3 regions of the Alteromonas sp. 009811495 genome follow, and region 1 is predicted to be linked to each of the others. Evidence: predicted binding sites of a transcription regulator. Region 1 holds the regulator's gene; each other region holds the start of a gene.
What was found. Region 1 encodes LexA, which represses DNA repair genes until DNA is damaged. Its sites were predicted from a motif close to TACTGTATNNNNATACAGTA; they were not measured.
Positions count from the first base shown of each region.

Region 1 (4,220 bases):
CGTCAGATGTGATCAGAAAACGAACTTTTTGACCTGTGGGAATGACAAGCGGACGGTCAACTTCAAGAAGATAGTTTTCCGTTTTTTCAAACTTGTTTTCAATTTGCTCGCGCTGCGTAGCCAGCAACGAGTAAAACTCTACGTCACTATCCATGTATTTGTAGTGCCACTTCCATTGAGAACCCGTCACCAATACCGTCATATCCGGTTCAGAGACATCTTCCATTGCAATTAGCGTGTTGGCAGCGGGAACCGCCATAAAAATGAGGATAAGGAACGGAATTACAGTCCACGCGATTTCTACTTTTACGTTTTCGTGGAAATTCGCGGGCTTAGCGCCTCGTGACTTTCTGTGCAGATACATAGAGGCGAACATTACGCCAAACACGACTACTGCAATACCGACGCAAATGAAGAACATTAACATGTGCAGGTCATACACCTGCCCGCTAATGTCAGTTGCGCCGCGCCTGAGGTTAAGAGAAGAAACTTCTTCTGCAGCCTCCTGCGCAAAAAGGAAATGAGAAAAAAGCAAAAGGGGTATACTAGCAAACCCTTTTGCCATGACGGTCATTAGTTGTTTCACTCAGCACCTCCGTAATGGTAGAACCATTAACGCTAAATGTTAGTGCGCGCTGTCCCTACCAAGTGGTTTGCGAACGATTGACCCACAACTGCAATTTGTAAAACAAATTTAGAGCCATTGTTATTATTTTGTTAATCTCTGTATAAGAATTGCGCAATAATGACTTGCCGTCTAGTCTTTTCTGCTAAAAATTTAACGAGATGGTTAAAATTTAATCATTTCATTTTTGCTAACTGCACCTTGATAGTGCAGTAAAGCGGTGTGGCGTGTGGATACGCCGTGAAGCTTTTAAACGCTCATTTGGAACACATGCGGCGATAAAGAAATCAATGTAAGTTTATAAAAATCAATATATAAGAATGCAAATTTGGAGATTTTCAAACGTAGTCTTGTTAAAAGTGACAGGATTAAAAAGCACTTGCGGCGCGAAAAAATTGGCGTTTTGGTGTGATTGCAAAAAAATTAAACTTTTTTGACAGGCTGTTCAAAAAACAACCTTTATACATAGAACAGCCAACAAAAGTGAAAGTTAAGGTACAAAAAAAGCGGCTACAAGGCCGCTTTTACGTTAACCTGCCGAAACCTTACATCCAGTCAGCGTTTCGGATAACACCCACCGCTATACCTTCAATAGCAAAAGGTTGTGAAGCCAAATCAACTTTTATAGGTGCAAATTCATCGTTCTCGGCGTGCAGTAATACTTCTCGCCCGCGTTTTTCTAAACGCTTAACCGTGACGTCTTCATCCACTCGGGCAACAACAACTTGACCGTTGTGTACATCAGTAGTGCGATGTACAGCCAATAAGTCGCCATCAAGAATACCAATGTCTTTCATACTCATACCGTTTACACGTAGCAGAAAGTCTGCCTGAGGTTGAAATAGCGCAGGATCGACCTTGTAATGCGACTCAACATGCTCTTGCGCTAGAATAGGTTCGCCCGCTGCGACTCGCCCAATAAGCGGTAGCCCTTCTTCCTCTGGTGTTTCATCTTCCAGTGGAATATTCAATTTAATGCCACGAGAAGTACCTGGCAAAATTTCAATAACACCTTTACGCGCTAAGGCCTTCAAATGTTCTTCTGCCGCATTAGCAGAACGGAAACCAAGCTGTCGTGCAATCTCTGCACGCGTAGGTGGCATTCCCGTTTCTTGCATGGTCGTTTTAATAAGTTCTAAAACTTCGGTTTGTCGAGCTGTGAGTGGGCGCATAAAAGACCTGTCTGTTCATACAGTTCCTGTAAGTATATACACCTAAATTTAAATAACAAGCACTACGCGACAGCAGATAAAATAAAACTTGAAAAACACCGTTGTGCTCACATTTAATACAATAGAATGAAGACAAACAGAGTTGGATGCATAGTAAATGCTAAGATTTTTGCCCTTTTCCGCCGACCTTGCACCCTACTTTGATAGTATTAACCGAGAGTGGATAGAAACCATGTTCGCCCTTGAACCTGTCGACGAAGAGGTCATCTCATCACCACAGTCTTGTATTATTGACCAAGGTGGACATATTTGGTTTGCACAGCACCAGACCTTAGGCGTAGTTGGTACCTGTGCCTTGATGAAAAAAAGCGACGGCATTTTCGAACTAACCAAAATGGGTGTTGTCAGCAGTGCCAGAGGACTAAAAGTTGGTGAGGCATTGCTAAAACATGTTATTGAACAAGCGCCAACAATCGCACACAAAACATTGTTTTTGCTTACCAATAAGAAGTGTGAAGCCGCCATTCATTTGTATGAAAAAAATGGCTTTGTGCATTGTAATACAATTATGCAGCAGTACGGTGACGCGTACGCGAGATGCGACGTAGCCATGCGCTACAAAGGCATTTGATGCAGTAACCTGACGTAACACAATACATACATGTAAAGGATGACATAAAGGCATACCGCGAGATAAATCGCCAAATGTGTTACACTTTCCCCGTTTTTATTTCATAGGATTACATACTTCATGTCGTGGATGCGAAAAGCCCTTTTGTCGGTGTTTCATTATCCTGTTAAGTTACTGGTTAAAGCGCATAGTATTCCAGTAAACGTTGAAACCGAATTAGGAATAGATAAGAACAAGCCAATTGTCTATCTACTTCCCACTAACTCAGTGACCGACCAGTTGGCACTTAGAATGTCGACTGAAGCACTGGGTTTGCCAAGCCCAACAGAGACGTTGGCACTTGCAGGGCGAGAGTATTCGTCCACATTATTTTTACGTAAAACTCAGCCTATCTTTCGCTCTTCAGCAAAAGAAACTGACATTGAAGAAGTCTTCACTGAATTATTCCACCTGCACCGCGATCATGAAAACCTAGATTTGCAGGTGGTGCCAGTATTTGTAACTTGGGGAAGAGCGCCAGGCAAAGGCAACCCAGGGCTTAGCGACTTAATTGCCGATAGAGCAGCACCTAGTTGGTTACGTAAATTATTTATCGTACTGTTTTTGGGTCGCGACAATTTTATTAACTATTCAAAAGCTGTATCGGCTCGCGCGATGTCAAACCAGCATGGTAGCGATCAGAGCATTGCCCATAAACTGGTTCGCGTAGCAAGTACTCACTTCCAGCGAAAGCGTCAAAGTATGACCGGCCCAACATTGCTTGAACGCCAAGAACTCAATAATAGTGTATTGGGCTCTGATGCGGTGCGACGCGCCATTGCCGAAGAGTCTCGCAGCAAGAAAGTTACCCACGAGAAAGCCAAAGAGACTGCGCAATCTTACATAACCGAAATTGCCGCAGACTATCGGGAAGGTTTAATACGTTTTGGCGATCGCCTACTTACACGTATTTGGAATAAGATCTACAACGGAATTAGCGTAGGTCATGCCGATAGGATTCGTGAACTCGCCGCCAATGGCCACGAAATTATTTATGTTCCGTGCCACCGCAGTCATATGGACTACTTATTGCTGACCTACGTGATTTATCACGAAGGCATGGTTACGCCTCATATTGCCGCTGGCATAAACCTCAACTTTTGGCCTGTTGGCAAAATGTTTAGGCGTGGCGGCGCGTTTTTCTTGCGTCGCAGTTTTGCTGGTAACAAGCTCTATACAGCCGTATTTAGAGAATACCTTGAGTTGTTGTTCAACAAAGGCTACTCAGTGAAATATTACCCAGAGGGTGGTAGAAGCCGCACCGGAAGACTTATTCCGCCGAAAACGGGTATGTTGGCCATGACAATTCAGGCAATGCTAAAAGGCGTTAATCGCCCTGTAAGTATTGTGCCTGTGTACATTGGTTATGAAAACGTGATGGAAGTAAAAAGCTACCTCAACGAGTTAAAGGGCTCTAAGAAGAAAAAAGAGTCTAACTTGCAGGTATTCTCTGCCATTAAGAAGCTTAAAAACTATGGCCATGGCTATGTGAATTTTGGCGAGCCTATTCAGCTTAACCAGTTTTTAGAAAATCATGTGCCTAACTGGCGTGATTGTCGTGATGCTGAGCCAGAGAAGAAACCGGCATGGTTAACACCCGCCGTAAATGAGCTGGCGAACAATGTTATGACGCGTATCAACCGCGCCGCCGCGTTAAACGGAATGGCGTTAACATCGCTTTGTTTGTTGTCATCAAAGACACAAACCATGAGTGAAACTGAGCTAAAACAAGCGCTAGGCGACTTTATTGAAT
Region 1 is NZ_CP113972.1:4,344,997-4,349,216, forward strand. It holds gene coxB (cytochrome c oxidase subunit II) at 1-586, opposite strand, end outside; gene lexA (transcriptional repressor LexA) at 1,171-1,797, opposite strand; gene OZ660_RS19465 (GNAT family N-acetyltransferase) at 1,955-2,428, shown strand; gene plsB (glycerol-3-phosphate 1-O-acyltransferase PlsB) at 2,549-4,220, shown strand, end outside.

Region 2 (4,220 bases), 280 kb from region 1:
GTGTGCTGCGCCTAAGATAGATTTACTGGCATTCTCCAGTAACAATCCACCTCATTTAACACGCTATTTCAAGAAAGTGGCGATTAACGTAGCGCTAATCGTTTTGGTTATGTTACTGGCAAAAATTACGCAGTCTCGCGATAGTGCATTTGCTATATTTTTTCTCGCCATTACCCACATGTGGATAGCCTGCACCGAAAGCACTAAACGCAATGTCATTAGCCTGGCCATTAGTAGCCTTTGTATTGTATTACTCGTGCATACACTCGCCTTAATGGACTACGTAAAAGTGTATCAATTCGCCCTAAACGTTATTGCTGCCAATGCCTTATTTGGTATAGCCATTCCCCAATTACAAGCGGACAATGCGTTGTTAAAAGACCGCGTATTTGTAGATTCGCTTACTCAGGCTTACACACGAGAATATTTAGCACAACGCAGTGCACTTGAAATGGCACAAAGTCGTGAATCTGGTAATTCACTTTATTTCGTCATGTTCGATTTAGATAAGTTTAAGCGAATTAATGATGAATTGGGGCATGTTGACGGGGATGAAGCGCTGCGCAATTTGAGCCAAGTGACCAAAAGTGCGCTACGTAAAACCGATGTATTTGCGCGTTTCGGAGGTGATGAATTTGTCTTGCTTTTGCCTAATATCAGCAAACAAAACGCGCTTAATTTAGTAGAAAGAGTACGTGAAGGCATAAATGCGATCACTGTTTCCAATGTCGCATTGTCATCGAGCTTCGGCGTCACACTGATGCAACAAGACGACTCACTAGAAACTTTAATTCAGCGCGCTGATCGCGCGCTTTACGCGTCAAAAGAAAAAGGCGGTAATACCATTACTCTTATTTGAGACCAACGCGCAGCGCACGCCTTTGATTTAAACCTGCGAGTTGTCTTCAAGTACGTTTTGTCGCATTGACTCACATGGACTCTGACAAACCGGTCTCCCAACGACTTTGGCAGGCACACCCACCACGGTAACGTGTGGCGGAACATTATCAAGCACGACACTACCCGCGCCCACTTTTGAACCTTCGCCAATTTCAATATTACCCAAAATTTTAGCACCTGCGCCAATGAGCACACCTTGGCGTATTTTTGGATGACGGTCGCCCGACTCGTTACCTGTACCACCTAGTGTCACACTTTGTAAAATAGACACATTGTCCTCAATAACTGCGGTTTCACCTACGACAATGCCGGTCGCATGGTCGAACATGACTCCACTGCCAATGCGTGCAGCAGGATGAATATCAACCCCAAAACTTGCTGAATTTCGGCTTTGAAGAAAGAGCGCCAGTTGATGTCGACCATGCACCCATAAATAGTGAGCCATGCGGTGAACTTGAACTGCGTGAAAACCTTTAAAATGCAGCAGTGGGGTTAAGTAGTCATTCACTGCAGCATCGCGGTTTTTTACGGCAAGAATATCGGCTGTAGCCGCTTCACTGATGCCGGGTTCAAGTAGATAGGCTTCATCAAATACTTCTCTAATGGCCAGTGCAGGCATCACGTCATCAGCCATTTTATTCGACAAAATGAAGCTTAATGACGACTCAAAATTATGATGCGCTAACACACTGGCATGCACATAACTCGATAGCAACGGTTCACTATCGGCAACAACTTGCGCTTCTTGTTTAAGCGTCGACCAAAAGTCGATGGGCGTAGAAAGTGCTGTCATGAGCATGGTCCAATTTGGTTTGAGCGTTGAAAAGAGAGAAGCTGTTCGTACCTATATCGATTGAATGTATTCAACTTAGCAACAATCCTGTGGATTGTGCGAAGTGTAGTGTACCTAAGTTTACTGCGTTTCAGTACTCGTGTTGTACCCATCAAGCGCAGAATTCGATCAACTTATCGAACTGTTTCGTTATTAGTTATTACTAAAGATTGGGGCTCACGACAGAAAGCCAAGTCATGCGGTTCAACGGGTACAAAACTGGACTGTATAAATTCACAGGCAGCTGGCATAATACTTGTTTCTTAAAAATCGCTAAAATAGGTGTCACACTATGGATGTATCTCGACTGCTAGACGAGCTTAACGATAAACAACGTGAAGCGGTAGCAGCCCCATTATCGAATGCCCTTGTATTGGCTGGCGCGGGTAGTGGTAAAACGCGCGTACTGGTACATCGCATTGCATGGTTAATGGAAGTCGAAAACATCGCACCATTCTCAATTTTAGCCGTTACGTTTACTAATAAAGCAGCAAAAGAAATGCGCGGCCGCATTGAATCGCTGATGGGGCGCAGCCTCCACAATATGTGGATTGGTACTTTCCACGGTCTCGCTCATCGCTTGTTACGCGCTCACCATGCTGAGGCTAACCTACCCGAAAACTTTCAGATTATTGACTCAGACGATCAATACCGTCTTATTCGACGTATTCTTAAAGCCATGAATTTGGACGAAAAGCATTGGGCTCCGCGACAAATCCAGTGGTACATCAATGGCAATAAAGACGAAGGGTTACGCCCTCAGCACATAGAAACGCATGGCGATCATATTCAAAAAACCATGCGCGAAGTGTACGCGGCCTATCAAGATGCCTGTGACCGTTCGGGTCTCGTCGATTTTGCTGAGTTATTGCTACGCGCACATGAACTGTGGGCGAAAAACCCAGAAGTATTGGCTCACTATCAACGCCGTTTTCGCGCGGTACTTGTTGACGAATTTCAAGATACCAACAATATCCAATACGCTTGGCTACGCATGCTTTGCAGCGGTGAAAATAACAACATCATGATTGTAGGTGATGACGACCAGTCTATATACGGTTGGCGCGGTGCTAACGTAGATAATATTCAGCACTTTCTTAAAGACTTTAATCAACCAACCACCATTCGTCTTGAACAAAACTACCGTTCTACAGGTAACATTCTTAAAGCTGCCAACACGGTTATTGACAACAACACCGGTCGTTTAGGCAAAGAGCTATGGACTGAAGATGCTCAGGGTGAGCTGATTTCTGTTTATGCCGGTTTTAACGAACTTGATGAAGCCCGTTTTATTGTGTCGAAAATTAAAGACTGGCTTAACCAAGGTAATGCCCTAAGTGATACCGCTATTTTGTATCGCAACAACGCACAGTCGCGCGTGCTAGAAGAAGCACTGCTGCACGAGGGATTAGCTTATCGTATATACGGGGGCTTGCGCTTCTTCGAACGCCAAGAAATCAAAGACGCTCTGGGTTATATGCGTATGGTTAGCCACCCGCACGATGACGCAGCCTTTGAGCGTGTAGTAAATACACCCAGTCGCGGTATTGGAGAAAAAACCCTGTCTCAGGTGCGTGACACTGCCAGAGCCCACAACTGTTCCATGTGGCAGGCCTGTCAGCTACTTATTAACGAAGGCGGTTTCAAAGGTCGCGCGTTAAACGCAATGCAAAGTTTTGTGCTGCTGATTACTGAATTAGAACAGGCCACGTTGGACGAGCCTTTGGATCAGCAAGCTGATAAGGCAATAAGGCAATCGGGTCTTTACGCCATGTATCAAGCGGAACGTGGCGAAAAAGCACAGGCTCGTCTAGAAAACTTAGAAGAGCTAGTCAGCGCCTGTAAAACCTTTATTGTGCCAGAAGAGGCGGAAGAAATGACTCCGCTGGCGGCATTCCTCGCCCACGCATCTCTTGAAGCTGGAGAAACTCAAGCCGATACAGATCAAGACGCAGTGCAAATGATGACTATTCATACCGCGAAAGGTTTAGAGTTCCCGCTTGTGTTTATGGCGGGGGTTGAAGAAGGTATGTTCCCAAGCCAAATGACAAATGATGAACCCGGCAGAATGGAAGAAGAACGCCGCCTGTGCTATGTAGGTATGACGCGTGCTATGCAAAAGTTGTATATAACTTATGCAGAAAGTCGTAGATTATATGGTCAAGATAAGTATCATACGGCGTCACGATTTATTCGTGAAATGCCAGCCGACTGTGTTGAAGAAGTGCGATTAAAATCAACCATTTCGAGACCGGTTCACAATCGTTTTAGCCAAGCTACGTCACATGCAAGCTTTGAAGAAACGGGGTTCCAGTTGGGTGAACGTGTGGTACATCGCAAATTTGGCGAAGGCATTGTACTGAATTACGAAGGTAGCGGAGAACACGGTCGTGTTCAAGTAAACTTCGATGAGTTTGGCAGTAAATGGCTCGTCCTCGCCTACGCTAAGCTGGAGAAAGCGTAGAACTAAAAGTGTGGCAAGGTAGCC
Region 2 is NZ_CP113972.1:194,957-199,176, reverse strand. It holds gene OZ660_RS00870 (sensor domain-containing diguanylate cyclase) at 1-859, shown strand, start outside; gene cysE (serine O-acetyltransferase) at 887-1,693, opposite strand; gene uvrD (DNA helicase II) at 2,025-4,196, shown strand.
Region 2: the regulator LexA is predicted to act here: its motif matches at 1,955-1,974, upstream of uvrD (DNA helicase II).

Region 3 (4,220 bases), 130 kb from region 1:
AGCGCAATACAACCAAGATACCATTTCTAAAGACGCCTATATTGCACTTTTAATGCAGCAATATCGCCTTGCCAACTATGTAGATGAGTATACTTACCGTGCATATCTGGTTCCCATCAATTCAGAATATGGTTTTCATGGTGCAATGGCATCGCTACCTAACCTATCTACGTTTAAACGAGTAGAAGACTACAATGCGTATATTAGCCGCTTAAACGCCCTTCTCCCCTATTTTGAGCAACAAATGGCTTATATGAAGCAAGCACTTAAAGAGGGGTACACCCAACCTAAAGTGGTACTTGCTGGGTTTGAGGATTCCATCTCTTCTTATTTAGTGGACAAAGTAGAAGACAGTGGTTTTTACGCGCCTTTCACACGCTTTCCTGAGTACTTTTCAGAAGAAGAGAAAACAAACTTAACTAATCAAGGTCAACGCGCCATTAAAGAACGTGTTTTACCCGCCTACCAAGCCTTTTACGACTTTATGGTTGAGGACTATATTCCTAACGCAAGAGATGACATTGCTGCCAATACTTGGCCTGACGGTGTCGCGTATTACGCTAATAGAGCCAAACATTACACCACGACGGATATGAGCCCGCAGGACATTCACAACTTAGGCCTTGCTGAGGTGAAACGCATACGCAGCGAGATGCAGCAAATAGTGGACGAACTTGCTTTTGAGGGGGACATTAACGACTTTATCGCGTTTTTGCGTGAAGACCCTCAATTTTACGCCACCAGCGCAGAAGAATTATTAAAAGAAGCGTCGTTTATTGCTAAGAAGATGGACGCCAAGCTTCCTTCTCTTTTTGAATACTTACCTAGAACGCCATACGGCGTTGCACCTGTTCCAGATAGTATTGCACCTAAGTACACCACAGGTCGCTATATTCACCCTAGTCGCGATGATCAGCCAGGTTATTATTGGGTGAATACGTACGCGCTTGATAAACGTCCGCTTTACGCTTTACCTGCACTCACGTTGCACGAAGCCGTGCCGGGTCACCATTTGCAAATTTCACTTGCGGCAGAACTTGAAGATTTACCTATGGTGCGCCGCAATACGTATATTTCAGCGTTTGGTGAAGGCTGGGGACTGTATTCTGAGTTTTTGGGCATTGAAGCCGGCATTTATGAAGACCCTTATGATGACTTCGGCCGCTTAAGTTATGAGATGTGGCGAGCATGCCGTTTAGTTGTCGATACAGGTATGCACACGATGGGCTGGACGCGGCAACAAGCAGTTGATTACATGATGGAAAATACGGCATTATCAGAGCACAATGTGAATACGGAAATAGACCGCTATATCTCATGGCCTGCACAAGCGCTGTCATACAAGATTGGCGAAATTAAGATTAAAGCACTTCGCAAGAAAGCGGAAACGGCGCTTGGTGAGAATTTCGACGTACGTAAGTTTCACCGTGCAGTGCTAGAGAACGGTTCTGTTCCTTTGTTTATTTTAGAACAGCACATTAATACCTTTATAGAAGAACAAAAGGCTAATTAAGCATGATCGTTGCATTTAGTGTTATAGGATTACTTATCCTGCTGTTAATTTACTTTGTGCTTCGCGCGCAGAATCAACAAAAAGAACTCGCGCTATTGCGCCATTCTAATAAGCAATCAAACAACAAAGTTAACTATGCTTATCGAAACCTGGTGCTGGTGAACGATCTGTTGGAAAAGAACTTAGTGCTTCGCATTGAAAGTGCTTTTAAGAGCCGCCTTATTGACCAAAACCAGTACAATGTACTGCACATGCTCATGAGAAACTTTTCTAACATTGTTATGGGTTGCTGTGAAAAAGGGCTGTCGTTTGAAGAGTCTTTAAACAAGGCATTAAGCTACGAAGAATTGACACTTGAAGATGTGAAAGAAGTGGTTAAGGGCCTGCCAAGCAATGTACGTATGGCATGGTCAAAGAATACGTCAGATGGTTTTATCGCCTTTTGTCACGCCGTCACCTCTGCTATCTCTGGCACAACAAAGTCAGAAAAAAGCGACGCACCACAAGCGTAATCGCCCCCTTTACAGCGTTTTTATAAATGCTGTCTGCAATTTTTGCGGGCAGCATCCATCGATAGCTCAATCTCGATACTGCACTCACAATACTTAACTCTCTTACATTTAATTTTTCTGTTTTCCATACTTTTTAATAACTTAGAAAAGCACTACGACAGGTACTGCGAGTTTTTCTTGAAAAGGGTATTTGCTGCACTATAATACTGTATATAAATACAGTTCATTTTGAGTGCCATGCTAGAATCTTTATCAGAGCTTAACAAGCATCCGCATATATGGCGGGCCCGAGAGCAACATAAAGGCGAAACTAAATTTTCGCTTGGGTATGCTCGTCTTGATAAAGCCCTCAATGGTGGTGTTGCATCTACAGGCCTTATACGCATTGCCTCATGCACTGGTGTAGGAGAGCTCACATTATTTAAACAGGTTTTATGCCATCAGCGTACGCATAAAATGGTGGTATTTATTAACCCACCGGGTGTATTACAAACACCTTGGTTAGCAGAATTAGGGCTAGATCTTCAGCAGGTGTTGGTAGTTAACACACAAAACGAACAAGACTCCCTATGGGCAGCAGAGCAATGTTTAAAAAGCACCGCGTGTCACTGTGTTGTGCTGTGGAGTAATGCTGTTGATGCTAAAGCCGCAAGGCGTTTACAAGTAGCGGCTACGCACAATGACGCCCTATGTTTACTGTACACCGCATTAAATAAAAATGTCCTCGCTCAGCCACTCCCTATATCACTGGATATCGCATTACACCACCGTGCACAGCAATTGTCTGTGGATGTTCGCAAACAGCGTCATGGTTGGCCAGTTAACAGTATTGCCATTGATCATCGCTGGACACCGGATAATCACGCTATTAAATGGGCCATGGAACATAACAAACTGACAGGCCAAGCACTCCACTCGGTAAGCTAATTATGCTGTGGATGTATATTCATTGCTATCAACTGACGTTAGATGCGTACTTGCAGACTATTGGTCATGGCGAAAAGCCCCATGCGACGACTGCAAAAGGCACACTGCCTAACGAGAACGATAACCCTGTTGCGGTATATTGCAGTAAATCAAACCGTATTACGCAGGTTAATAAGACTGCGCATAATATGGGCATTGAAGTAAACCATGGGCTTGCACAAGCCGCAGCCCTATGCCCCCACATTCATATACTGCCTTTTGATGCTGAGAACGAGCGAGTTATGCTGTCGCAGCTTGCCCACCGGCTTTACCCTTTTGCTTCTGATATCGCGCTTGATGAACATTGTGGTTTGGCTATACGGCTAGATAACCTTACGCATTATTACGGGGGGCATAAGGCACTGTGGTCGACACTTTCTCGGGAACTGTCGTTATCTGGTACCACCTACCACTTTGCCACCGCCTGGACTATAGAAGCAGCCAAAGTACTGGCAAAGCACCAGGTAAACACATATTTAGACGCACACGATGATATCAAAAATGCATTGTCATCGTGCTCACTGCTACTGACTGAGTTAGCCCCTAAGGTGGTCGAGTCATTAACCAGAGTTGGCATTAAACACGTCCATCAGTTGCTGGCCATGCCCGTACACGAACTCGGCAGACGTTTTGATAATCGCACCATCACTTATTTAACCGCACTTCGAGGCGAAACCTTTCCCAAAGTCATACTATTTAGGCCACAGGCGTATTTTGATGATGTGGTACTGCTGCCTTTTGATATTGAAAACACGCAGCATCTGGTGCCTTTTATTACACAGCAACTTGAACACTTGTCGCATTATTTGCGCGCGCGTAATTTACACACGGCATGTATTCACGTGCATATCCATTTTCGAGAAGCGCCGATTACCGTTATAGACATTCGCGCCGCCATGCCACAATCATCGGTAAATAGTTGGCTTAGCTTACTCACATTAAAAATAGAAAATGTAATATTGCCAGAGCCCGCAACGGCGCTTTCGCTTAAGTGCGATCAATTTGAAGATATCGACACCGACAACAGCGACTTTTTCAGTAATCGCTTTAACGAGGTTGCGCAAAAGCAATTAATTGGGCGTTTAAATGCCAAGCTTGGAGAAGACAGTACTTTTCAACCTAAAGCGGCAGATAGTCATCAATTTGAGTATATGACAGTCAATGAGGCCTCTGCCCCACTTAATACCTACAGCAGTGACATTGCGCCCACGTTAACCTTTAAAAAGCCC
Region 3 is NZ_CP113972.1:45,860-50,079, reverse strand. It holds gene OZ660_RS00215 (DUF885 domain-containing protein) at 1-1,513, shown strand, start outside; gene OZ660_RS00210 (hypothetical protein) at 1,516-2,025, shown strand; gene imuA (translesion DNA synthesis-associated protein ImuA) at 2,263-2,952, shown strand; gene OZ660_RS00200 (Y-family DNA polymerase) at 2,955-4,220, shown strand, end outside.
Region 3: the regulator LexA is predicted to act here: its motif matches at 2,230-2,249, upstream of imuA (translesion DNA synthesis-associated protein ImuA).